Regions from separate parts of the Streptomyces sp. NPDC088747 genome, predicted to be linked through region 2. Evidence: riboswitches for the same ligand, from Rfam matches in the RefSeq annotation. Region 2 holds a riboswitch; each other region holds the start of a gene.
What was found. A riboswitch is a leader RNA that binds a small molecule or an ion and turns the genes downstream of it on or off. The one in region 2 is predicted to bind cyclic di-AMP.
Positions count from the first base shown of each region.

Region 1: it holds a riboswitch for cyclic di-AMP, as region 2 does, so the genes downstream of both, ACIP79_RS34650 (peptidoglycan DD-metalloendopeptidase family protein) here and ACIP79_RS40670 (LysM peptidoglycan-binding domain-containing protein) in region 2, are expected to answer to the same signal.
Region 3: it holds a riboswitch for cyclic di-AMP, as region 2 does, so the genes downstream of both, ACIP79_RS41385 (NlpC/P60 family protein) here and ACIP79_RS40670 (LysM peptidoglycan-binding domain-containing protein) in region 2, are expected to answer to the same signal.
Region 4: it holds a riboswitch for cyclic di-AMP, as region 2 does, so the genes downstream of both, ACIP79_RS20295 (transglycosylase family protein) here and ACIP79_RS40670 (LysM peptidoglycan-binding domain-containing protein) in region 2, are expected to answer to the same signal.

Region 1 is NZ_JBIVKZ010000019.1:101,557-107,305, reverse strand. Features, by position in the region: gene ACIP79_RS34655 (tyrosine-protein phosphatase) at 1-468, opposite strand, end outside; cyclic di-AMP (ydaO/yuaA leader) riboswitch at 982-1,157, shown strand; gene ACIP79_RS34650 (peptidoglycan DD-metalloendopeptidase family protein) at 1,162-2,082, shown strand; gene ACIP79_RS34645 (DUF6250 domain-containing protein) at 2,284-3,000, shown strand; gene ACIP79_RS34640 (SGNH/GDSL hydrolase family protein) at 3,144-3,929, shown strand; gene ACIP79_RS34635 (TetR/AcrR family transcriptional regulator) at 4,042-4,662, opposite strand; gene ACIP79_RS34630 (Glu/Leu/Phe/Val dehydrogenase dimerization domain-containing protein) at 4,746-5,749, opposite strand, start outside.
Region 2 is NZ_JBIVKZ010000026.1:139,880-145,628, forward strand. Features, by position in the region: gene ACIP79_RS40660 (peptide MFS transporter) at 426-1,934, shown strand; gene ACIP79_RS40665 (CocE/NonD family hydrolase) at 1,971-4,004, shown strand; cyclic di-AMP (ydaO/yuaA leader) riboswitch at 4,365-4,515, shown strand; gene ACIP79_RS40670 (LysM peptidoglycan-binding domain-containing protein) at 4,520-5,260, shown strand; gene ACIP79_RS40675 (hypothetical protein) at 5,435-5,749, shown strand, end outside.
Region 3 is NZ_JBIVKZ010000028.1:47,334-53,082, forward strand. Features, by position in the region: gene ACIP79_RS41375 (hypothetical protein) at 298-651, shown strand; gene ACIP79_RS41380 (tellurite resistance/C4-dicarboxylate transporter family protein) at 725-1,675, opposite strand; gene ACIP79_RS41385 (NlpC/P60 family protein) at 1,796-2,947, opposite strand; cyclic di-AMP (ydaO/yuaA leader) riboswitch at 2,955-3,124, opposite strand; gene pcrA (DNA helicase PcrA) at 3,544-5,749, shown strand, end outside.
Region 4 is NZ_JBIVKZ010000008.1:89,897-95,645, reverse strand. Features, by position in the region: gene ACIP79_RS20300 (transglycosylase family protein) at 352-1,284, shown strand; cyclic di-AMP (ydaO/yuaA leader) riboswitch at 1,469-1,633, shown strand; gene ACIP79_RS20295 (transglycosylase family protein) at 1,638-2,375, shown strand; gene eno (phosphopyruvate hydratase) at 2,752-4,038, shown strand; gene ACIP79_RS20285 (septum formation initiator family protein) at 4,142-4,618, shown strand; gene ACIP79_RS20280 (DUF501 domain-containing protein) at 4,711-5,268, shown strand; gene ACIP79_RS20275 (exopolyphosphatase) at 5,265-5,749, shown strand, end outside.

The DNA.
Region 1 (5,749 bases), on a different contig from region 2:
GTGCATCAGCGCGGGAACACTGTCCTCGGCCAGCGACCGCAGCACCTGGGAGTGCTCGGCGGTGCGGTCCCTGATGATCGCGCGGTAGGAGTTGATCATCCTGTCCGCACCCTTGCCGTCCGCGAGGAGGCCGCGCAGCTGATCGAGATCGCCGTCCCGGACCATCTTCCAGAACTCGGCGCCGTCGGCCGGGTCGGTCAGCGGGAGGTTCACGTTCCGCACGCCCGGGAGCTCGACGTCCGGGCCCTCCAGCTTCTGGTCCGAGGCGTTGCGGAAGTCGAAGATCGTGTGCAGGCCGAGTGAGCTGAGGAACACCGTGTCGTCCCCCGTGGCGTGCGCGAGGTGTCCGCTGCGGAACAGCACCCCGTACTTCACCCGGCGGCCGTCCACGGTGGGCAGGCCTCCTACGTCCCGGAAGTTGCGCACTGCGGTCAGCTCGGGCTCGGTCGACGGCACCTGCTGCGTCACGTGGGCTCCTCCCGGTCAGCCGTCGGCGCTGCTCGGCTCGCCCGCCGACGGACGTTGCGCTCCCGACGATACGACATGGGTTCGTGGGGCATGGAGTTGTCCACAGGCGTTGTTCTGGCGGGTGCGGAGCCGTTGCCCGCAGGGCGCCCGGCGGCGGCGGTGGCTGTCGCGGGCGGCGGTGGCGGTGCGAGGAAATCGATGCGGCAGATATCCACCCACGTAACATGTGACCGTTCTGTCCGTATTGGTTGCTTCATTCCAACTGGCCCTGGAATAGGGCATCCTGTGTCGACGTGCGTGAGCAGCGTCATATCCGTGACGATGTGTTGCGGCCCCGATTTGTCAACCTGCCGGAATTCCCGCGCGATTTGGCGGGTCGGAAAGGCCCTTTCTCCACGGAGGGTGACGGTGATTTCTGGATGGATCACGAATGGATCTTCCACAGAAAACCCACATGGTTGTAGGCGCGGTCTCATCTCGCTTACGTTCGCCCTCAATCCGGACGGACGCCCAATCCTGCCGCCGCCCGGAATCCGCACACTCACCCGTATGTGGCAGGAGCGGGGGACCCACAGGTATGACGCCTGTTCCGGTCTCCGGAACGGCTAGGGGTATAGCCGCGCAGCAGCGCGGCCGGGCATCTCCAGTCCGCACCCGACAGCTCACCTCGCAGGCGCCGGAGAGGAATTCGTCATGCCCGCGAAGGGTAAGCACCGCCGTCCCAAGTCCCAGCGTTTCACGCGCTCGATCGCCGTGGCCGGAACGGGTGGCGCCGCACTCGCGCTGCCGCTGATGGGAGCCACCGGAGCCCATGCGGCGACCCCGGCCTCCACCGTTTCCGCGGCAACGGGAAAGACCGCCACGGTTTCCCAGCAGACCGCCGCCACGCCCGCTTCGGCTCAGAAGACCGCGGCGAAGACGTACGCGGTTCGCGCCGGTGACTCGCTCTCGAAGATCGCCGACGACCAGAGTGTCAGCGGCGGCTGGAAGAAGCTGTACTCGGACAACCGCAAGGCCGTCGGCGAGGACCCGGCCCTGATCCATCCGGGTCTGAAGCTGACGATCGGCAAGAAGGCCGCCGCTTCGAGCGGCACGGCCAAGTCGTCCAAGTCCTCTAAGTCGACCGAGTCGTCGAAGTCGTCGGCCAAGGCGGCGACCGAGACCGCCACCACGGCCACCGACACCGCGGCTTCCAGCAGTGACTCCGGCTACACGCTGCCGGTCGAGGGCGCCACCATCGGCACCAACTACAAGGTCGCCGGCAGCATGTGGTCCAGCGGCTACCACACGGGCGTCGACTTCGTGGTCCCGACCGGCACCACCATCAAGTCCATCGCGGCCGGCACCGTCGTCTCCGCGGGCTGGGGCGGCGCGTACGGCAACCAGGTCGTCATCCAGCACGCCGACGGCCAGTACTCGCAGTACGCCCACATGTCCTCCCTCTCCGTCTCGGCCGGCCAGACCGTGACCGAGGGGCAGCAGATCGGGCTCTCCGGCGCGACCGGCAACGTGACCGGACCCCACCTGCACTTCGAGATCCGCACCACGCCGGACTACGGCTCGGACGTCGACCCGGCCGCGTACCTGCGCTCGCACGGTGTGACCGTCGGCTGACGCCGCCCCCTTCTCGCCGAAGGCCGGACCCCACGATCCCCGGGGCCCGGCCTTCGGCGTTTCTCTCAGCACATTGCGGTCTCGTGGCGCGGCCGGGGAAAGCGTCGACATGCCCGTCGAGGTGGTCGCACAGTGATCTCCGTAAGCGCTTGCCGCACCGGAGCGGACGTTCACCGGTGCCCCTCGTACGGAAGGTGTCGCATGACCACGCGCAGAGCCTTTGGAGCCCTGGCCGCCGGTGCCGCCCTCACGGCGCTCGTCCCGGCGGGGGACGCGAGTGCCGCGCCGAGGTACCGCCGCGGCGGACTGACGGCCGCGGACGACTTCCGGCACGGCCTGGGGCAGTGGGTCACCGAACTCGAGGACGGTGGCACCGTCACCGCCGCGCGCGGCGTGCTGGAGATCGACGTGCCGGGCGGCGCGACCGTCTGGTTCAGGAGGAGGCTGCGAGGGCCGTACGTCGTCGAGTACACCGCCACGCCCGTCTCCGCGGGCGGGGTCAACGACCGTGTCTCCGACCTGAACAATTTCTGGAACGCCGTCGACGTGCGCTCCCCGCACGACATCTTCGCCACCACGCGGGGCGGCGCCCTCGCGGAGTACGACCACCTCAGGACGTACTACGTCGGCTACGGCGCCAACACCAACACCACGACCAGGCTGCGCAGATACGTCGGCGAGGCGGGCGTCCGTCCCCTGGTCCTCGACTACACGGAGCCGTTGCTCACGGCGAACGAGCCGAACCGCGTCCGGATCGTCTCCGACGGCTCCACCGTCCGGTGGTTGAACAACGGGCGGCTGGTATTCGACTACAGCGACCCCGAGCCGTACACGAGTGGGCACTTCGCGTTCCGTACCACCTGGAGCCACTTCCGGATTACGGACTTCCGGGTGTGGAGGCTGTTCAACCGCCCCTAGAAGAGCCTTATTCCAGGCTTGACCCAGACTTTATGAGTGGCTTATCTCACCACACGTCAACCCTTTCCTACGGTCGCGTAGCTCACATCAGAGGTGAATCATGGCCCGATGTGGCAGACGATTCGAAGAGTGGCGACAGATCAGTGATCGGGTCGTACGTAGCGGTGGGGGACAGCTTCACCGAAGGCGTCGGCGACCCCGGGCCGGACGGGTCCTTCGTCGGTTGGGCCGACCGTTTCGCGGTCCTGCTCGCCGACCGGCGACCCGAGGGCGATTTCACCTACACCAATCTCGCCGTACGCGGAAAACTGCTCGACCAGATCGTCGAGCACCAGCTCTCGCGGGCGAAGGAGCTCGCGCCGGACATGGTCTCCTTCTGCGCGGGCGGCAACGACATCATCCGGCCGGGCGTCGACCCCGACGAGGTCGCCGAGCGCTTCGAGCGAGCGGTCGCCGACCTCACCTCCGTCGTCGGCACCGTCCTGGTGACGACCGGGTTCGACACCCGTGGCGTGCCCGTGCTGAGGCACATGCGCGGCAAGATCGCCACGTACAACGGACATCTCCGGGCCATCGCCGACCGGTACGGCTGCCCCGTCCTCGACCTGTGGTCCCTGAAGACGATTCAGGACCGCCGCGCCTGGGACGGCGACCGCCTGCACCTGTCACCCGAGGGCCACACCCGCGTGGCGCTTCGGGCCGGACAGGTCCTCGGCATCGAGGTACCGGCGGACCCGGACCAGCCGTGGCCGGCGCTCCCGCCGCGCGGCATGATGGAGGTCAGGCGCGACAACATCCACTGGGCGCGCGAGTACCTGGTCCCGTGGATCGGGCGGCGGTTGCGCGGCGAGTCCTCCGGGGACCATGTGGCGGCCAAGGGGACGCTCTCGCCCGACGACATCAAGACCTGGATCGAAGCGGTGGCCTGAGCCGGAACGGCGGTGCGTCCAGAGGTACCGGATCGGCCGGCGCGGCCTGAAGTGTCGGACCGGCGATGCGTCCCGAGGTATCGGAACGGCGGTGCGTCCAGAGGTACGCGGCTCAGCGCACCGCCGCCGTCAACGCCTCCCGGTCGAGGCCGAGTTCGCGGGCGAGGGCCTCGTCGACCCACTCGTGGGCCCGCGCCTGTGACACCGAGCCCGTGTACGCGGTCATCTGTACGGCGAGTCCGTCGAGCAGTGCCGTGAGGCGAAGGGCGGTGCCGGTGGGGTCCGCGCAGCGGAACTCGTCCGCGGCCACTCCCTCCGCGATCACCTCGATGAGCGCGGCCTTCCACTGCTTGTCGAGGTAGCGGGTGACCTCTCTGAGCGCGGGCTCGCGCAGGGACGCGGCCCAGCCCTCGATCCACAGCCGCCACCCCTTGGCCTGCCCGGTCGGCGCGTACCAGCGCAGCGCCGTCCGGAGCCGGCGCAGTGCCGAGGTGCGCCGGCCGAGCAGCTTGCGCAGATGGGCGAGGTCGTCCTCGGCGGCGTGGGCGAACGCCTCGGCGAGCAGTTTCTCCTTGGTCGAGAAGTGGTACAGCACCAGCGCGTTGCTGACCCCGAGCGCCGAGGCCACGTCGGCGATCCGCACCGCAGCCACGCCCCGCGCCTCGATCTGTTCGACGGCGGCCCGCAGCAACTCCTCGCGCCGCTCCGCCACGTTCAACCGCACTCTCGCCACGCGGCAACCCTAATCCCTCGCCGACGGCGATGGCGGTGCCGGGTCTTCGGGACGGCTCCGGAGGTACCGGCGGGCGGGCGCGGTCAGTTGTACCAGCCGAACCGCTCCGCGATCACCGGCAGCCGGTCGGCGACGATGGCGTGCGCGGCGGCCCGCGGTGTGGTCCCGTCGGCCTCCGCACGGGCCAGCATCTGGTCGATGAGGGCGCGCATGGAGCGCCGGGTGTACGCGAAGGCCTCGTCGGCGTCCGCGCCGATGTCACCGAACAGCGTCCACCACCACCAGGCGTTCGTACCGGAGTTGACCACCACGTCCGGCAGGACGGTGACTCCGCGCGCGGCGAGCAGTTCCTCGGCCTCCGCCAGTACGGGCATGTTGGCGGCCTCGACGATCCAACGGGCGCCGATCTGCCGCTGGTTGACGGTGTCGATCGCATACGACACCGCCGCGGGCACCAGCACCTCCGCCTCCGTCGACAGCCAGGCGTCGCCCGGCAGTTCACGGTCGGCCGGGCGCAGCGCCGAGCGGTCGACCGTCCCGTACGCGTCCCGTGCCGCGAGCAGGGAGTCGACGTCGAGGCCCGCCGGGTTGCCGATCGTGCCCTTGATGTCGGCGACGGCCACCACGGAGAGTCCCGCGCGGGTGAGGAAGCGTGCGGTGGCGCCGCCCATGGTGCCCAGACCCTGCACGGCGACGCGCGTTCCCGCGTACGGCATCCCGGCGCGGTCCAGCGCCGCGAGCACCGACTCCGCGACGCCGCAGCCGCCGACCAGCTCGTCGAGCCCGATCCCGTCCACCTCGACCTCGAAGGCGTCCGCCAGCCGGCGTCTAGCCGTGGCCTCGTCGTCGAGCAGCGGGTACACGGCCTGGATGGAGGAGACGAGCCCTGCCTCGACGGCCGCCCGGTCGACCAGGTCCTGGGTCAGGCCGAGGTCCTCGCCCATGGTCCAGAAGCTCTCGATGTACGGGCGCATGGCGCGCAGGTAGCGCACCAGCAGGCCGTACGCCGCCGCGTCCTGTGGGTCGCAGTCGATGCCGCCCTTGGCGCCGCCGAGCGGGATGTAGCGGCCTTCGGGGTGGTAGTGCA
Region 2 (5,749 bases):
GTCACGTTTCGATCACCACGAGCGCCCACCGTCCCCAAAGCCGACTTCCCTCACCAGTTCCCCCGGGCGGAAGGGACACTCCGGGTCCGAACGGCAGGGAACCCCCACCCGAACGGGAAGCGGATTCGCGCCCGGGCGATATGAGATCACGAGCGGTATGTTCTTGATCAAATCATCCGATCCGATGTCCACCGTTGTCCCACCGAACCGTTCAGCCACTCCACCGAACCGTTCAGCCACTCCGCAGAACCGTTCAGCCGCCTTGCGGAAACGTTCAGTCGGCCTGCGGAACCGTTCAGTCGGCCATGCGGAAACGTTCAGTCGGCCCGCGAAACCGTTCGAACGCCCCCTTCCCGCCGCCCGGCGGCCCTGCCCCACCGTTCATTTTCAGCCAGTACCCGCGACCCGCGAGGAGACCGGCCGCCGTGTCCCGAAGCACCGTCGAAACCGCGCCAGGCGACGAACCCGCTCCGCCGCCGGGTGACGACCACGCCTTCTTCGGCCAGCCCCGGGGCCTGCTCACTCTCTCCGGCCTGGAGGTCTGGGAGCGCTTCTCGTTCCTCGGCATGCAGGCGATCCTCGTCCTCTACTTCGCCGACACCGTCGCGCACGGCGGCATGGGCATGTCGTCGGGCACGGCCGCCTCGGTGTCCGCCGCGTACGGAACGCTCGTCTACCTCGTCTCGGTCGCCGGCGGCTGGCTCGCCGACCGCATCCTCGGCTCGTACCGCGCCGTCCTGTGGGGCGGGGTCCTGATCGCCTGCGGCCACTACGCCATGGCCGTTCCGACGGCCACCATGACCTGGGTCGGCCTGGGCCTGATCAGCGCGGGCACCGGCCTGCTCAAGCCCAACGTCGCCACCATGGTCGGCAAGCTCTACCGCACCGAGGACGAGCGCCGGGACGCGGGCTTCGCCCTCTACTACATGTCGATCAACATCGGCGCGTTCGCGGGCCCGCTCGTCACCGGCTGGCTGGGCGACCACCGGGGCTGGCACTGGGGATTCTCCGCGGCGGCGATCGGCATGACGTTCGGCCTGATCCAGTACGTCATGGGCCGCCGTCACCTGGCCGGACGCAAGCGCGCCGCGGAATTCGCCCTCACTCCGGACGCGATGCGCCGCGCCGTCCTGCTGATCGCCCTCGGCCTCCTGGCGGCGGCCGTGCTGGCGGCCCTCCTCGCCGTCACCGGCTGTCTGACGATGGACCGCTTCGTCGACCTGCTCACCCTCGTCTCGGTGATCGCGCCGGTCGTCTACTTCGCGGTGATGTTCAGGAGTCCCCGGGTGACGGACGCCGAACGCGGCAGGCTGCGCCCGTACATCGTGCTCTTCCTCGCCTCGACCGTCTTCAACTTCATCCTCTTCCAGGCCTACTCGACGATGATGCTGCTCGCCGCGTCGAACGCCGAGACCACCATCCTCGGCTACGACTTCCCGGCCAGTTGGTACGCCTCCGCGCTCGGCGCCTTCGAGGTCGCCCTGGCGCCCGTGGTCGCCGCGCTGTGGGTGCGGATGGGCCACAGCCAGCCGCACGCCTCCAACAAGATCGCGATCGGGGTCGTACTCGGCGGTCTGTCCTTCCTCCTGATCGTGCTGCCGACCAGCGGCCACAGCGGCGACGACTACCTGATGTCGGTCTGGTGGATCGTCGGCTCGTACCTGCTCCTGGGTCTCGGCGACGTCCTCCTCGAAACCTCCGGGATGTCGGCCACCACCAAGCTCGCACCCGTCGCCTTCTCCAGTCAGACGATGTCCCTCTGGTTCCTGTCCCTCGCCCTCGCCAACGGCATCCAGGCGCAGACCGTGAAGCTCTACGACGACGTGTCCAAGCCCGCCTACTTCGGCGTCAACGGCGCGATCGCGGTCGCCGCGGGCCTCGCCGTGATGGCACTCGCCCCCTGGCTGCGCCGCACGATGCACCCCGTCCACTGAGCCGCACCACGGACCCTGTCCACTGAGGTGACCCCCATGAGCATCCGCATCCCCGAGTCCTTCCCCTACGAGACGGCTCACGAGGACGTCCTCATCCCCCTGCCGGACGGCACCCGCCTGTACGCCCGCGTCTGGCGCCCGCTGACCGACGAACCCGTCCCGGCGCTCCTGGAATACCTCCCCTACCGCCTCACGGACTGGACCGCGCCGCGCGACTGGCAGCGCCATCCCTGGTACGCCGGTCACGGCTACGCCTCCGTCCGGGTGGACGTCCGCGGCCACGGGAACTCGGAGGGCCTGCCGACCGACGAGTACTCGCGGGTGGAGCTGGCCGACGGGGTCGAGGTGGTCAACTGGCTCGCCTCCCAGCCCTGGTGCTCGGGCAGGGTCGGCATGTTCGGGATCTCCTGGGGCGGTTTCAACTCACTCCAGATCGCGGCTCTCGCGCCCGAGCCGCTCAAGGCGGTCGTCACGGTCTGCTCCACGGACGACCGCTTCGACAACGACGTGCACTACATGGGTGGTTCCGTCCTCGCGGTCGACATGCACGCCTGGGCGGCCACCATGCTCGCCTTCGTCGCGCGCCCGCCGGACCCCGCGCACGTCGGCGAGGTGATGTGGCACGACATGTGGGCCACCCGCCTGGAGGCGGTGGAGCCGTACCTCCACACCTGGCTGTCCCACCAGACCCGGGACGCGTACTGGAAGCACGGCAGCGTCTGCGAGGACTACAGCGCGATCCAGGCCGCCGTCCTCGCGGTCGGCGGCTGGCACGACCCCTACCGGGACACGGTCCTTCGTCTGGTCGAGAACCTGCCCCCGGATCGCGTACGAGGTCTGATCGGCCCCTGGTCGCACCAGTACCCCGACCGGGACCTGCCGCCCGGACCGGCGATCGGCTTCCTCCAGGAGACGCTGCGCTGGTGGGACCACTGGCTGCGGGACGGCGACGGCGACTTCGACGGCAATAGCGATGGCGACACCGGCGTGATGGCGGAGCCACTGCTGCGCTCGTACGTCATGGACTCGCACCTTCCGGCCACGGTCTACGACGAGTTGCCCGGCCGCTGGGTGGGCGACGCGGCCTGGCCGTCCCCCTCCGTGACACCGGTGTCGTACGAACTCCAGGGCAAACCGGTCCTGATCCGCTCGCCGCAGCACACCGGTGTGGACGCGGGCCGCTTCTTCCCCTTCGGCAACGACGCGGACCTGCCGCCCGACCAGCAGGAGGAGGACGGGCGCTCGGCCTGCTTCGAGTTCGAAGTCCCGGAGGAGACCTGGGTGTTGGGCCGGCCGAAGGTGCGGTTGCGGCTCACCTCGCACGCCGCGCGCGGGCAGGTCGTCGCCCGCGTGTGCGACGTCGCTCCGGACGGCTCCTCGACACTCGTCACCCGGGGTGCGCTGAACCTGTCGGCGCGCCACGGCCGCGATCTGACGGTCCCGTGGAATCCGGGCACCACGGAGGACGTGGTTCTCGAACTGAACGGCATCGGCTACGCCTTCCCGCCCGGACACCGGATCCGCCTCTCCGTCTCCTCCGCGTACTGGCCCTGGATCTGGCCCCAGCCGGGCTCCGAGGCGGGCCTCACCCTCGACCCGGACGGCAGCGCCCTCGAACTCCCGCTGCGGGAACGGCAGTCGGACTTCCCCATCTCCTTCGAGGAACCCGAGGAGTCCGAGCCGCTGGGAGTGGTCGTGCCCGCGACCCTGGACGAACCCCGGCCCGAGCGACTGGTGGTGCGGGACGTGGCCAAGGGCGAGTGGCGACTTGAGGTCGACCCCCGTTACGGCGGCACCCGCGTGTATCCCGACGGTCTCGAGTTCACCGAGGACGCGTTGGAGACGTACACGATCAACGAGTCCGACCCGCTCTCCGCCCGCGCCCGTTCGACCTGGTCGATCCGCCTGCACCGGCCGGACCTGCCGTGGGACGCGCGGGTCTCGACCACGTCCGAAATCTCCTGCGACGCTGAGGACTTCATCACCTTCAACGAGGTGATCTGCCGGGACGGGGACTCGGTGGTCTTCCACCGGACCTGGGAGAAGCGGATTCCGCGGACGGCGGGATAGGGCGGCAGAGGCCGGGGGCAGAGGTGGGGGTAGAGGTAGGCAGCTCCCTGCCCCCGGGGCTCCGAGAGCGGTGTCCGGATTGTGAATAGATTGGACGCAGTGCCGCTTTGTTCCTGCTTGGTCGCGTGAAATGGGTCACGTCCGGACAAGATCGCCCTCTCGGACCGTCGCACAATTAGCCGTTCGCTAAAGGCAAGTTGAGTTTCACATTCCGGCACAATCGGGCGATTAACCCTGCCGTATGCCGAGGCGAAAGTGATCTACACCGGCAAATCTGGCCTTGTTCCGGACATGTGCTCTCGCATACGTTCACGTCGATCCAGGCGGAACGCCGAATCCTGCCGCCGCCCGGACCCCACCCATCCACACACGCTCACGGCAGGAGCGGGGGACCCAGGTAAGCCGCCGATTCGGACACGGATCGGCTCGGGGTGAAGCCGCACCCACCCATGCGGCCGGGCAGCTCCCGCCCGAACCCGACAGCTCACCTCGCAGGCGACGGAGAGGAATTCGTCATGCCCGCAGGCAAGCACCGCCGTCCCAGGACCAGCCACCTCACCCGCGGCGTCGTCGCCGCCGGAACGGGCGGAGCCGCGCTCGTGCTCCCCCTGGTGACCGCGACCGGCGCACACGCCGCCACCACCGCCGTGCCGGCCCAGGCGACCGCGGCGACGAAGGCCGCTCCGGCCGCCGTCCCCGACGTCAAGCTGGTCACGTACAAGGTCGTCTCGGGCGACACACTGTCCAAGATCGCGCGGGAGCGCACCACGGGCGGCACCTGGCAGACGCTCTACAAGGCCAACGCCGCGGTCATCGGCTCCGACCCGATGATGCTTCGGCCGGGCACCACCTTGACCGTGGGCACGAAGGCGACGAAGACGACCCAGGCCGCCGCCGAGACCGCCACGAAGTCCGCGGCGACCTCCGCGACGTACACCGACGACCTCGACGGCTGGATCAAGGAATCCCTGGCCATCATGGCCGAGAAGGGGATTCCCGGCAGCTACGACGGCATCTACCGCAACATCATCCGCGAGTCCGCGGGCAACCCCGTCGCCATCAACAACTGGGACTCCAACGCCGCCGCCGGTACCCCCTCCAAGGGCCTGCTCCAGGTCATCGACCCGACCTTCACCGCGTACCACGTGGCCGGCACCTCGACGGACCCCTACGACCCGGTCGCGAACATCACCGCCGCCTGCAACTACGCCGCGGCGAAGTACGGCTCGATCGACAACGTCAACGGGGCTTACTGAGTCGGCGGTTTCGGCGGTCTTCGGGGGGATTCGGCTGGGCCGCTGAGCGGCCGTGCGGCCGTGGCTGCCGCCGAATATCGGGTGACTGTTCGCGGTCGGGGGCGTTACGCTCCCCTCGATGACGACTCAAACCGTTCGTAGATTGGGGGTCCCATCCGCGCAAGGTGAGTGCTGATGCTCACTCAGGACGCGAATGGGGACTCCCGCTTTTCCTTCTGGCCGCGCGTGCGCGAGTTCGCCGTGCCGCCTTCCATGATCGAGACCGCGACCGCCCGCCGCCTTGCCGGGGACTGGGCCGGGGCGTGTGCCGCCGCGGGCATCGACGTCGATCTCAGTCCGCGTTCCGTGGCGCGCAGCCATGGCCGCGATCTCGCTGCCCGGATCCGGGCCGACCTCCGCCATCTGGCTCCCGACCTGCTGCGCTGGCATCTGCCGAGGATCGCTCCTGACGGGCTGTTGCGGCCGGGGGTGACTGTCGCGTTGGCTCGG
Region 3 (5,749 bases), on a different contig from region 2:
TTCTCGGCGGTGGCGCCCGGTTGCCGCCCCTGGCTCGGGCGACGATGGGGAGTCGGGCACCTGGGGGAGGACGCTAAACCTGAGCGTGAGGGCTTGGTAACGCCTTGTGCGCAAGTGACTTCAATGGATCACCTGATGACCGCGAATGACCGTGATTCCGGGTCGGTGCGGCTGACTTCACAGGGTGTGATGACCGATCCGCCGAATCCGGGGCGACCAGGCTTACGCCGGTGCTATGGGTTGCACGGGGTGGGCCGGTGACAAGAGGGGCCGGAGTGCGGGAATAGGCTCCGGCTCATGGACGTACTCATCCATCTCTTCGTCGGCCTGCACATCATCGGCATCGCCTCGCTCCTCGGTGGCTTCCTCACCCAGCTGAAGGCGATGGGCCGGGGCACGGCCCGTTTCGTCCCGGCGATGCTGCACGGCGCGCTGACCATGCTGGTCACGGGCGTCGTCCTGGTCGGCCTCAACCAGGCGGACGACCAGCCGGTCGACAACGTCAAGATCGGCGTGAAGCTGGCGCTGCTGATCGTCATCCTGGGACTCGTCTACGTGAAGCGCGACGACGAGAAGGTGGAGAAGGGGCTCTTCGGGCTCGTCGGCCTGCTGACGACGGCGAACATCTTCATCGCGGTGCTCTGGACCTGATCCGACGGGGTGGGGCGGACCGGGATCAGCGGGGTGCGGGGGATCGGGTTCTTGGGCGTGCGGCGGAGCCGAATCAGCGGAGTGCGGCGGACCTGACGGCTCCGGTCGCCGCCAGCAGCCAGAGGGCCACCGCGATCCACAGCAGTACCTCTCCCAGGTTCCTGAGCCACGCGACGCCCAGGGCGGCCGAGACCGACAGGGTCGCCGCCGCCGTCATCCCCAGGGAGAACACCGTCACCCAGCGCCGGGCGTCGTAGCGGAGGCGCGGCCGGGCCTCCGCGGCCGCCAGGACGCAGCACAGGGCCAGGCCGAGGACGAGCAGGGCGGTGGTGACGGCGCGCAGGACGCCGTTGTCGTCGCCGTTCCACAGGAAGGCGTCGGCGTTGTGCGCCGCGACGAGCTGGGCCCCGGCCAGCGCCGAGATGCCGAGCGCGCCGCCCGCGACCCAGTGGTCCCCGGCGCCCGTGACCACCTCCCTGATGTCGAAGTGCGCGAACGCCACCCCGTAGAGCGCGATCCCGAGCCAGAAGAGCACCAGTGCGGCATGCGCGAGCCAGTCGGCCCCCACGGCCGCGGCGAGGGTGGCGCCCAGCACCGAGAGCCCCTGGGTGGCCACGCAGACGAGGAACACCCCGCCCGGCATACGGCGACTCCAGTGCCGTACGACGAGGAGGAGCAGCACCGGCCACAGCACCGCCGAGAGCGCCAGCAGGGCCCCGGCGACCTCCTGCCACCCCAGCAGGGACAGCCGCGTGCCGAGGACGGCGGTCGCCGCGACGGCGGTGAGCCCGGCGGGTGTCCCCGCCTCCGTCGCCCAGCGCGTCCGCTCCCGCAGCAGCCGTACGGCGAAGTCCGCGGCGAGCGCGAGCCAGGCGACGGACGCCAGGACCAGGGCGACCCGGGACAGCGTCTCGTGGCCGGTCAGCCGCAGTCCGACCGAGATGATTCCGGACGCCATGACGGCGGCAGCGGCGGCCGGCGGACGCTCGGCCCACCAGGCACGGAGCTGGGAGATGGCTGGCATGGCCCGATGCTAGGGAGCTTCGGACGCCTTGCCCGCGGGGCACGCGCGCGTGGAGGACGAAAACGTGCTCCACGCGCGCGTGCCCCGCGGATGGTGCCGTGAGGACGGTGCGCCGGTGCGCTACGCGGGCCGTACGACGCTGTAGATGGCCGACTCACCGTCGTAGAAGATCGACTCCTCGCGGACGTACGCACCCGGCTTCGGGGCGTGGATCATCATGCCGTTGCCGATGTAGAGGCCGACGTGGCTGATGTCGTCGTAGAAGAAGACCAGGTCACCGGGTTGTGCCTCGGAGACGGAGACGGTCGTGCCGGCGGTCACCTGGTCGTAGGTGACGCGCGGGAGGGTGACACCCGCGGCCTTCCAGGCGGCCTGGGTGAGGCCCGAGCAGTCGTACGAGCCGGGGCCGGTCGCACCCCAGACGTACGGCTTCCCGATCTGGGCGCGGGCGAAGGCGATGGCCTTGGCCGACTTCGTCGAGTACGAGGAGTCACCGGTGGTGACAGTGCCGGAGGTGCCCGTCGTCGCGCTCGGCGACGACTCCTGGGCCGCCTTCGCCGCGGCTGCCGCGTCCGCCTGCTGCTGCGCCAGCTCCGCCGCCTTGCGCTCGGCCTCCTTGCGCCGCTCCGCCTCGATCGCCGCCAGCCGCGCCTTCTCCTCGGCGGTCAGCTGCGAGAGCAGCTCGCGCGCCTTGGCGAGCTTCTGCTGGACGTCGGTCTTGGAGGCCTTGAGAGCGTCCTGCGTCGTGGACAGCGTCTCCAGACCCTGCGTCGCCTCCGTGCGCTTCTCGGTGGCGGCGGCCTGATCCGTGACGTAGTCGTCGACGGCCGCCTTCTGGCGGGTGGTCAGCCGGCTCATCAGCTGGGTCTGGTCGAAGTAGTCCTGCGGGTTGTCGGCCAGCAGCAGGGAGGCGGTGTCGGGAGCGGCGGCGCCGGTGCGGTACTGGGCCGCGGCGTATGAACCGAGCTCCTCACGCGCGGTGTTGAGCTTCTCCGTGCGCTGCGCGACGTCGTCGAGAAGGGTGTCGACCTTCTTGCGCTGCTTGGAGGTCTTCTCCTTGGCCGCGTTGTACTTGTCGGTGGCCGACTCGGCCTGCCGGTAGAGGTCGTCGATTTTCTTCTCGACCTCTTCGAGGCTCGGCTTCGGCTCGGCCGACGGCGTGGCGGCCGCCGTCTGCGAGAGCAGGGCGACCGAGGTGAGGGCCGCTGTGGCGAGAGCGGGGGCCGTGCCGGCCACGCGCGAGCCCGAGAACCATTTGCGTTGCGACGCCAACGGAGGCGACTCCTTCCATCATCCGCCTACCGGGTTAGCTGTCGGGTTCGGGCGGGTGGTTCGGAAGGGTTGCCCTACGGTCCTGCCCGACAAGGCAGTTGGACCGATTCACCCCAAGTTCGGTGGGTCCCCGATTCCGGCTGCCGCAAGGCGCACCGGACTCAGCGGAGGCCGCCACGGCCCGGCGACGTTCGCCGGTGGGGGTCGGGCGGCCTGATCAGCACGCTAACCAACTCGTAAGGCTTCTGTGAAGGTTGATGTTCGAAATGCCCGATACGTTTTCGTGACCTTAGTCATGGGCCTCGTTCCCGCCGGTCAATTCGGAGAGTTATCGGGCGAGTTGTCCGACGGGGGGCGGGGTGGGTGATGGGGCGCGTGATCCGGCGGAGCCGCCCTGCGTGTGGGTGGGAAGGGTGCGGACGGGCCCCCGCGTGGACGGTTGCTGAAAGTGACGGAGCTGTTCTGGAGGGTAGGGGGAGATGGAGGGCGCAAAGAGGCCGAGCGGCCGGTGGGGCTCTACCACCGCTGCGGATACCGCCGCGGACTTCTCGGGGTGGCGGCGGGGTGTCAGTGGGGCCGCCTAGACTCGGAGAGCGATGAGCAGCCTCTTTGACGACAGCTTCCTGGCGGACCTCAAGCCCTCCGGGGCCCACGAGGAAGAACCCCCGCCGCCTCCCGAGGACGGGACGGCCGAGCAGCTTCCGGACGACCTGTTCGGCGGCCGCTTCGACGTGCCGCCGAGCAGGGACGCGTACTACCGCGACGGTGCCCCGCGCCCCGCCGTGGACCCGGCCGCGCTCCTGGACGGGCTGAACGAGAACCAGCGGTCGGCCGTGACGCACTCCGGCGCCCCGCTGCTCATCGTGGCCGGAGCGGGCTCGGGCAAGACCCGCGTGCTCACCCACCGGATCGCGTATCTGCTGGGCGAGCGCCAGGTCCACCCCGGCCAGATCCTCGCGATCACCTTCACGAACAAGGCCGCGGGCGAGATGAAGGAGCGCGTCGAGCAGCTCGTCGGCCCGCGCGCCAACGCGATGTGGGTGATGACCTTCCACAGCGCGTGCGTACGGATCCTGCGCCGCGAGAGCAAACGGCTCGGCTTCACCTCCTCGTTCTCGATCTACGACGCCGCCGACAGCAAGCGGCTGATGGCCCTGGTCTGCCGTGACCTGGACCTAGACCCGAAGCGGTTCCCGCCGAAGTCCTTCAGCGCCAAGATCTCGAACCTGAAGAACGAGCTGATCGACGAGGAGGACTTCGCCGCCCAGGCCGTCGACGGTTTCGAGAAGACCGTCGCCCAGGCCTACGCGATGTACCAGTCGCGGCTGCGCGAGGCCAACGCCCTCGACTTCGACGACCTGATCATGACCACGGTCAATCTGCTGCGCGCCTTCCCGGACGTCGCCGAGCACTACCACCGCCGTTTCCGGCACGTGCTCGTCGACGAGTACCAGGACACCAACCACGCGCAGTACGCCCTCGTGCGCGAACTCGTCGGCACCTCTGAGCACCCCGTGGACGTGCCGCCGAGCGAGCAGGACGTGCCGCCCGCCGAGCTGTGCGTGGTGGGTGACGCCGACCAGTCGATCTACGCCTTCCGCGGCGCCACGATCCGCAACATCCTCCAGTTCGAGGAGGACTACCCGAACGCGACGACGATCCTCCTGGAGCAGAACTACCGCTCCACCCAGACGATCCTCAGCGCCGCCAACGCGGTCATCGAGCGCAACGAATCCCGCCGCCCCAAGAACCTGTGGACGAACGCGGGCGCGGGATCCACCATCACCGGCTACGTCGCCGACACCGAGCACGACGAGGCCCAGTTCGTCGCCGACGAGATAGACCGTCTCACCGACGCGGGCGACGCCAAGGCGGGCGACGTCGCGGTCTTCTACCGTACGAACGCGCAGTCCCGTGTCTTCGAAGAGGTCTTCATCCGCGTCGGCCTGCCCTACAAGGTCGTCGGCGGCGTCCGCTTCTACGAGCGCAAGGAGGTCCGGGACGTCCTCGCGTACCTGCGGGTGCTGTCCAACCCGGAGGACTCCGTCCCGCTGCGCCGGATTCTCAACGTCCCCAAGCGCGGCATCGGTGACCGCGCCGAGGCGATGATCGACGCGCTCTCGCAGCGCGAGAAGATCAGCTTCCCGCAGGCGCTGCGCCGGGTGGACGAGGCCTACGGCATGGCGGCCCGCTCCACCAACGCCGTCAAGCGGTTCAACACGCTGATGGAGGACCTGCGGACGATCGTGGAGTCGGGCGCGGGCCCGGCCACCGTCCTGGAGGCGGTCCTCGAACGCACCGGCTATCTGGCGGAGTTGCAGGCGTCCACCGACCCGCAGGACGAGACCCGGATCGAGAACCTCCAGGAACTCGCCGCCGTGGCGCTGGAGTTCGAGCAGGAGACCGGTGAGGGCGAGACTCCGGGCGGCCTCTCCGCGTTCCTGGAGCGGGTCGCGCTCGTCGCCGACTCCGACCAGATCCCCGACGAGGAGGACGGCAACGGCGTCATCACCCTCATGACCCTGCACACCGCCAAGGGCCTTGAGTTCCCTGTGGTGTTCCTGACCGGCATGGAGGACGGCGTCTTCCCGCACATGCGCGCGCTGGGACAGGTCAAGGAGCTGGAGGAGGAGCGGCGCCTGGCCTACGTCGGCATCACCCGCGCGCGTGAACGGCTGTACCTGACGCGGTCGTCCATGCGCAGCGCCTGGGGGCAGCCCTCGTACAACCCGCCCTCCCGCTTCCTGGAGGAGATCCCGGAGGCGCATCTGGAGTGGAAGCGCACGGGTTCGATGGGTCCGG
Region 4 (5,749 bases), on a different contig from region 2:
CGACTGAGCGCCAACTCCCTTGGCGGCGGTCGGATGCGCGGCCGGAAGGCAGGCAACTCGCAGGAGATTCCGCCGGTTTGCGCAGGCGCGGCAGGCTCGTTATACGCGGATTGCGCATGCTTCCAGGGGAGTTCACTGGTCCGCTCCACTTGTCCCCCGGGTGGTCACAAGTGACTTGAGGGGCGCAAAAAGCTGACGCTCCCTCAACATTGTGATCTTCACGTGATCTGCGCTGCATCGACTTGTGACAAGCGTTCGAGTGTCGATACGTTCCTCGTCAGCGCGGATCATCCGTCGCCGGCGTCCTCGGGCGTCGCTGTTGTCACCTGCTGTCACGCGAAAGGTTTCCGTATGCTCACCGGGAACGGCCGTCATCGTCGCCCCCGTCAGGCCCCGGCTCTCGTCGTCGCGGCAGGGGTCACCGGATCGGCCATCGTGATCCCGTTGCTCGCCGCCACGGGTGCGAGCGCGGCCGACGCCACGACCTGGGACCGCGTCGCGGAGTGCGAGACGGGTGCCTCCTGGAGCGAGAACACCGGCGACGGGTACTACGGCGGGCTGCACTTGACCCAGTGGGACTGGGAGAACTACGGCGGCCTCGACTTCGCCCCGAGCGCCGACCAGGCCAGCCGCTCGCAGCAGATAGCCGTCGCCGAGAAGATCCTCGACGGACGCGGAATCGCCGCCTGGCCCACCTGTGGCCCCCTCTCCGCGCTCAGCAAGGAGTCGGCCCAGGTGGACATCGACACCGGCATCGGAGGCGTCCTGACGCCGTCCAGCGGGTCGACGGATTCGACGGATTCGACCGACTCGACCGGCCTGTCCGGCTCGACCGGCTCCTCCACCCCCTCGCCGTCCGCCTCCCCCTCCTCCTCGGCCTCCTCGGACACCTCCACGGATTCGGCCAAGTCGGGCAATGTAGACGCGAGCGCGACCAAGGGTGGCGATTCGGACAAGTCCACCCCGAGCGCCGATCCTTCGGGCACGGCGAGCGGCTCCGGACGTCACCGCGGCACCTCCGCCGATGACGCGGCCGCCGACCGTACGGACGACAGCTCGGCCGGGCGCCACGCCTCGCGCGACTCCGCGACGGCCCGTGAGACCCCCGCGGCCTCCTACCCGGCCGTCGTCGACGAGAGGCTCTCGGTCATCGCGGACGCCTTCGGCCTCGTCGGTCAGTGGCTCGACCCGTCCGCCGCGGACGAGGAGGCGGCGGACGTCGAGGCGCCGGTCATCTTCCCCGGTCACGGCCTCGACAATGCTGCCGAACCGGCCCAGAACTAGGCAGAGTTCGCGTCATGGTTCGGCCGTGAATGTCCGGTTTGGCGAGAATGAGAGATGGATCTCAGACCCCCTGATCGTCTTTGATATTCCGCCGTTCGCCTGTCTACGGTCGTGACCGCTCGCCACTGGTGAGCCCCGTGGGTCGCAACGCCGAATCCTGCCAACGGCCTTACGGGAACAGTCGTCGCGTCAAGCGCCGTAGGCAGGAGCGGGGGACCCAAGGTAAGTGCCGGGCCCGGTGGTTGACCGGGAACGGCTTGGGGTGAAGACGTGCGCCGAGAGGTGCGCGGCCGGGCACTCACCCGCCCGAACCCGACAGCTCACCTCGCAGGCGTCGGTGAGGGGATCACTTCATGCTGCGTTCGTGCAAGGGCAAGCACCGTCGTCCGACCGTTCTCGACCGGACCGCCCGCATCGCCACCCTCGCGGGAGTGACCGGCGTCGCCGTCGCCGCCCCGCTGATGGCGTCCGGCACCGCCTCCGCCGCCACCACCTCCGAGTGGGACACCGTCGCCCAGTGCGAGTCCGGCGGCAACTGGTCCATCAACACGGGCAACGGCTACTACGGCGGCCTGCAGTTCTCCGCCTCCACCTGGTCCGCCTACGGCGGCAGCGCCTACGCCTCCACCGCCGACCAGGCCTCCAAGTCCCAGCAGATAACCGTCGCCGAGAAGGTCCTCGCGGCCCAGGGCAAGGGCGCCTGGCCGTCCTGCGGCACCGGCCTGTCGGGCGCCGCGTACGACGGCGGCACGAGCGACTCGTCGTCGTCTTCGTCGTCCTCCTCCTCGTCGTCCTCGGACAACTCGCAGAGCACCACCCCCTCGCAGCAGCCGAGCACGAAGACCGACGAGCAGCGCGCCTCGCGTTCCTCGGAGCGTGCGACCGCCGCCAAGAAGACCGTCCAGACCCCGACCGGCAAGACGGTCAAGAAGGGCGACGGCGAGTACAAGGTCAAGAAGGACGACACCCTCAGCGCCATCGCCGAGGCGAAGAACGTCAAGGGCGGCTGGCAGAAGCTGTTCAAGCTGAACAAGGACATCGTCGACGACGCGGACTTCATCTACCCGGGTCAGCAGCTCCACCTCAGCTGACGGCCGAGGTCGCCGGCCCACGGCGGTCGGCCGGCGACAGACATCCGGTTCATGGCTGAACCACAGCCCGCTCACATACGTGGTCCTCATACTGAGGGCCTCGTGCGGGTCACCCCCCGTCCCCCACGGGCTCCCCGCTCCGGTGCGTGTTCCCCCGTACGCACCGGGGCGGGGTTTTTTCTTTCCGGGTCCGGCCGGGCGGCGCGCTCCACCCGCACCCCGGTTTTCGTTCCCTTTTTGTTCCGTTCTGGAACAATGTTTACTCTCAGTTCTGCCCAAGAGGTGGTCGACCGGCTGGCCGAAGCGTCCGGGCCGGTTAGGCTCATCCCGCGGGGCTGCCACAGTCCCGCGTACCCGCGTCACATCCCAGAAGGAGATGCTCGTGCCGTCCATCGACGTCGTCGTAGCCCGGGAAATCCTCGACTCGCGAGGGAACCCCACCGTCGAGGTCGAGGTCGGCCTCGATGACGGCAGCACCGGTCGTGCCGCCGTCCCGTCCGGCGCCTCCACCGGCGCCTTCGAGGCCATCGAGCTGCGCGACGGTGACCCCAACCGCTACCACGGCAAGGGTGTCGAGAAGGCCGTCCTCGCCGTCATCGAGCAGATCGGCCCGGAGCTCGTCGGCTACGACGCCACCGAGCAGCGCCTGATCGACCAGGCGATGTTCGACCTGGACGCCACCGACAACAAGGGCTCGCTCGGCGCCAACGCCATCCTCGGCGTCTCCCTCGCCGTCGCCCACGCCGCCTCCGAGGCCAGCGACCTCCCCCTCTTCCGCTACCTGGGCGGCCCGAACGCGCACCTGCTGCCCGTTCCGATGATGAACATCCTGAACGGCGGGTCGCACGCCGACTCCAACGTCGACATCCAGGAGTTCATGATCGCCCCGATCGGCGCGGAGTCCTTCTCCGAGGCGCTGCGCTGGGGCGCCGAGGTCTACCACACCCTCAAGAAGGTGCTGAAGACCAAGGGCCTGTCCACCGGTCTCGGCGACGAGGGCGGCTTCGCCCCGAACCTGGAGTCCAACCGCGCCGCGCTCGACCTCATCCTCGAGGCCATCAAGCAGGCCGGTTACGTCCCCGGCGAGCAGATCGCGCTCGCGCTCGACGTCGCCGCGTCCGAGTTCTACAAGGACGGCAAGTACGAGTTCGAGGGCAAGTCCCGCTCGGCCGCCGAGATGACCGAGTACTACGAGGAGCTCGTCTCCGCGTACCCGCTCGTCTCCATCGAGGACCCGCTGTACGAGGACGACTGGGCCGGCTGGAACGTCATCACCGAGAAGCTGGGCGACAAGGTCCAGATCGTCGGCGACGACCTCTTCGTCACCAACCCGGAGCGTCTGGCCCGCGGCATCGAGGAGGGCTCCGCGAACGCCCTGCTCGTCAAGGTCAACCAGATCGGCTCGCTGACCGAGACGCTGGACGCCGTGGAGATGGCGCAGCGCAACGGCTTCAAGTGCATGATGTCGCACCGCTCCGGTGAGACCGAGGACGTCACCATCGCCGACCTCGCGGTCGCGGTGAACTGCGGTCAGATCAAGACCGGCGCCCCGGCCCGCTCGGACCGCGTCGCCAAGTACAACCAGCTGCTGCGCATCGAGGAGATCCTCGACGACGCCGCGGTGTACGCCGGCCGCAGCGCGTTCCCCCGCTTCAAGGGCTGAGCCGTACAGGCTCGGTAGCGTCGTACGTACGTCCCCGTACTCGGTCCCGTACCGTGTGCGGGGACGTACGTACGTGCAGGCAGGGATCGGGGAGGCGGGACTCATGGCCGTGAAGGACCGGGACCGGTTCTCCACCGCGACCAGGATCAAGCTGCTCGGCGAGCAGACGGCGGCCCGGGTCTACCGCTCCCAGACCAAGCGGCAGGCCCGCCGCTCGCGGCTCACCGGACGGGCGGCGCTCCTCGCCCTCGTCATCTGTTCCCTGGTCGTGGCTCTGGCGTACCCGATAAGGCAGTACGTGTCCCAGCGCGCCGAGGTCGCCGGTCTGGAGCGGCAGCGGGAAGAGGCACGCGCCCGGGTCGAGCAGCTGCGCGATCTCAAGGCGCGCTGGCAGGACGACTCGTTCGCGGAGCAGCAGATCCGGGACCGGCTGCACTATGTGATGCCGGGGGAGACCGGCTACATCGTGATCGACCCGGACGCGGCGAAGCAGTCCCGGGTCGACCAGGGCGCGGCCGACCGCCCCTGGTACTCCAACGTGTGGGACGGCGTGGACGAGGCCGACCGCTCGGGCGGGTGACGTACCGCCCGGCCGCCGCGGCCGATGACGTGTCGTCCGTGTCCCGCGTTACGTAATCCCACAGCCGACCCAAGGAAAGACAACACCCAGGCATGCAGACGCCCCCGCCCACCACTCCCTTCACCGAGCCGACCGACGCAGACGTCGAGGCCTTCAGGCAGCAGCTCGGGCGCCCGCCGCGCGGGCTGCGCGCGATCGCGCACCGCTGTCCCTGCGGTCAGCCGGACGTGGTGGAGACGGCGCCCCGCCTTCCGGACGGGACGCCGTTCCCGACGACGTACTACCTGACGTGTCCGCGGGCGGCCTCCGCGATCGGCACGCTGGAGGCCAACGGGGTCATGAAGGAGATGACGGAGCGGCTGGCGGACGACCCCGAGCTGGCCGCCGCCTACCGCGCCGCCCACGAGGACTACCTCGCCCGGCGTGACTCCATCGAGGTGCTGGAGGGCTTCCCGAGCGCCGGCGGCATGCCGGACCGGGTGAAGTGCCTGCACGTGCTGGTGGCCCACTCCCTGGCCGCGGGCCCCGGGGTGAACCCGCTGGGCGACGAGGCCATCGCGATGCTGCCGGAGTGGTGGCGCAAGGGACCCTGCGTGACGTTGTCGGGGGACGCGTGCGCGGTCCCCGCGGAAGAGGAGGCCTCCCGATGACCCGTGTCGCCGCCGTCGACTGCGGTACGAACTCGATCCGGCTGCTCGTCGCCGACGCGGACCCGGCGACGGGGGAACTCGTCGACCTGGACCGCCGGATGACGATCGTCCGGCTCGGCCAGGGCGTGGACCGGACCGGCCGGCTGGCCCCCGAGGCGCTGGAGCGCACCTTCGCCGCCTGCCGGGAGTACGCGGCGGTCATCAAGGAGCTCGGCGCGCAGCGGCTGCGGTTCGTGGCGACCTCGGCGTCCCGGGATGCCGAGAACCGCGACGAGTTCGTGCGCGGGGTGCTGGACATCCTCGGTGTCGAGCCGGAGGTCGTGACGGGCGACCAGGAGGCCGCGCTCTCCTTCACCGGCGCGACGAAGGAGCTGACGGGCCGCGACGGGCTCGCGAGGCCGTTCCTGGTGGTGGACATCGGCGGCGGTTCGACGGAGTTCGTGGTGGGCGACGACGAGGTGCGTGCCGCGCGCTCCGTCGA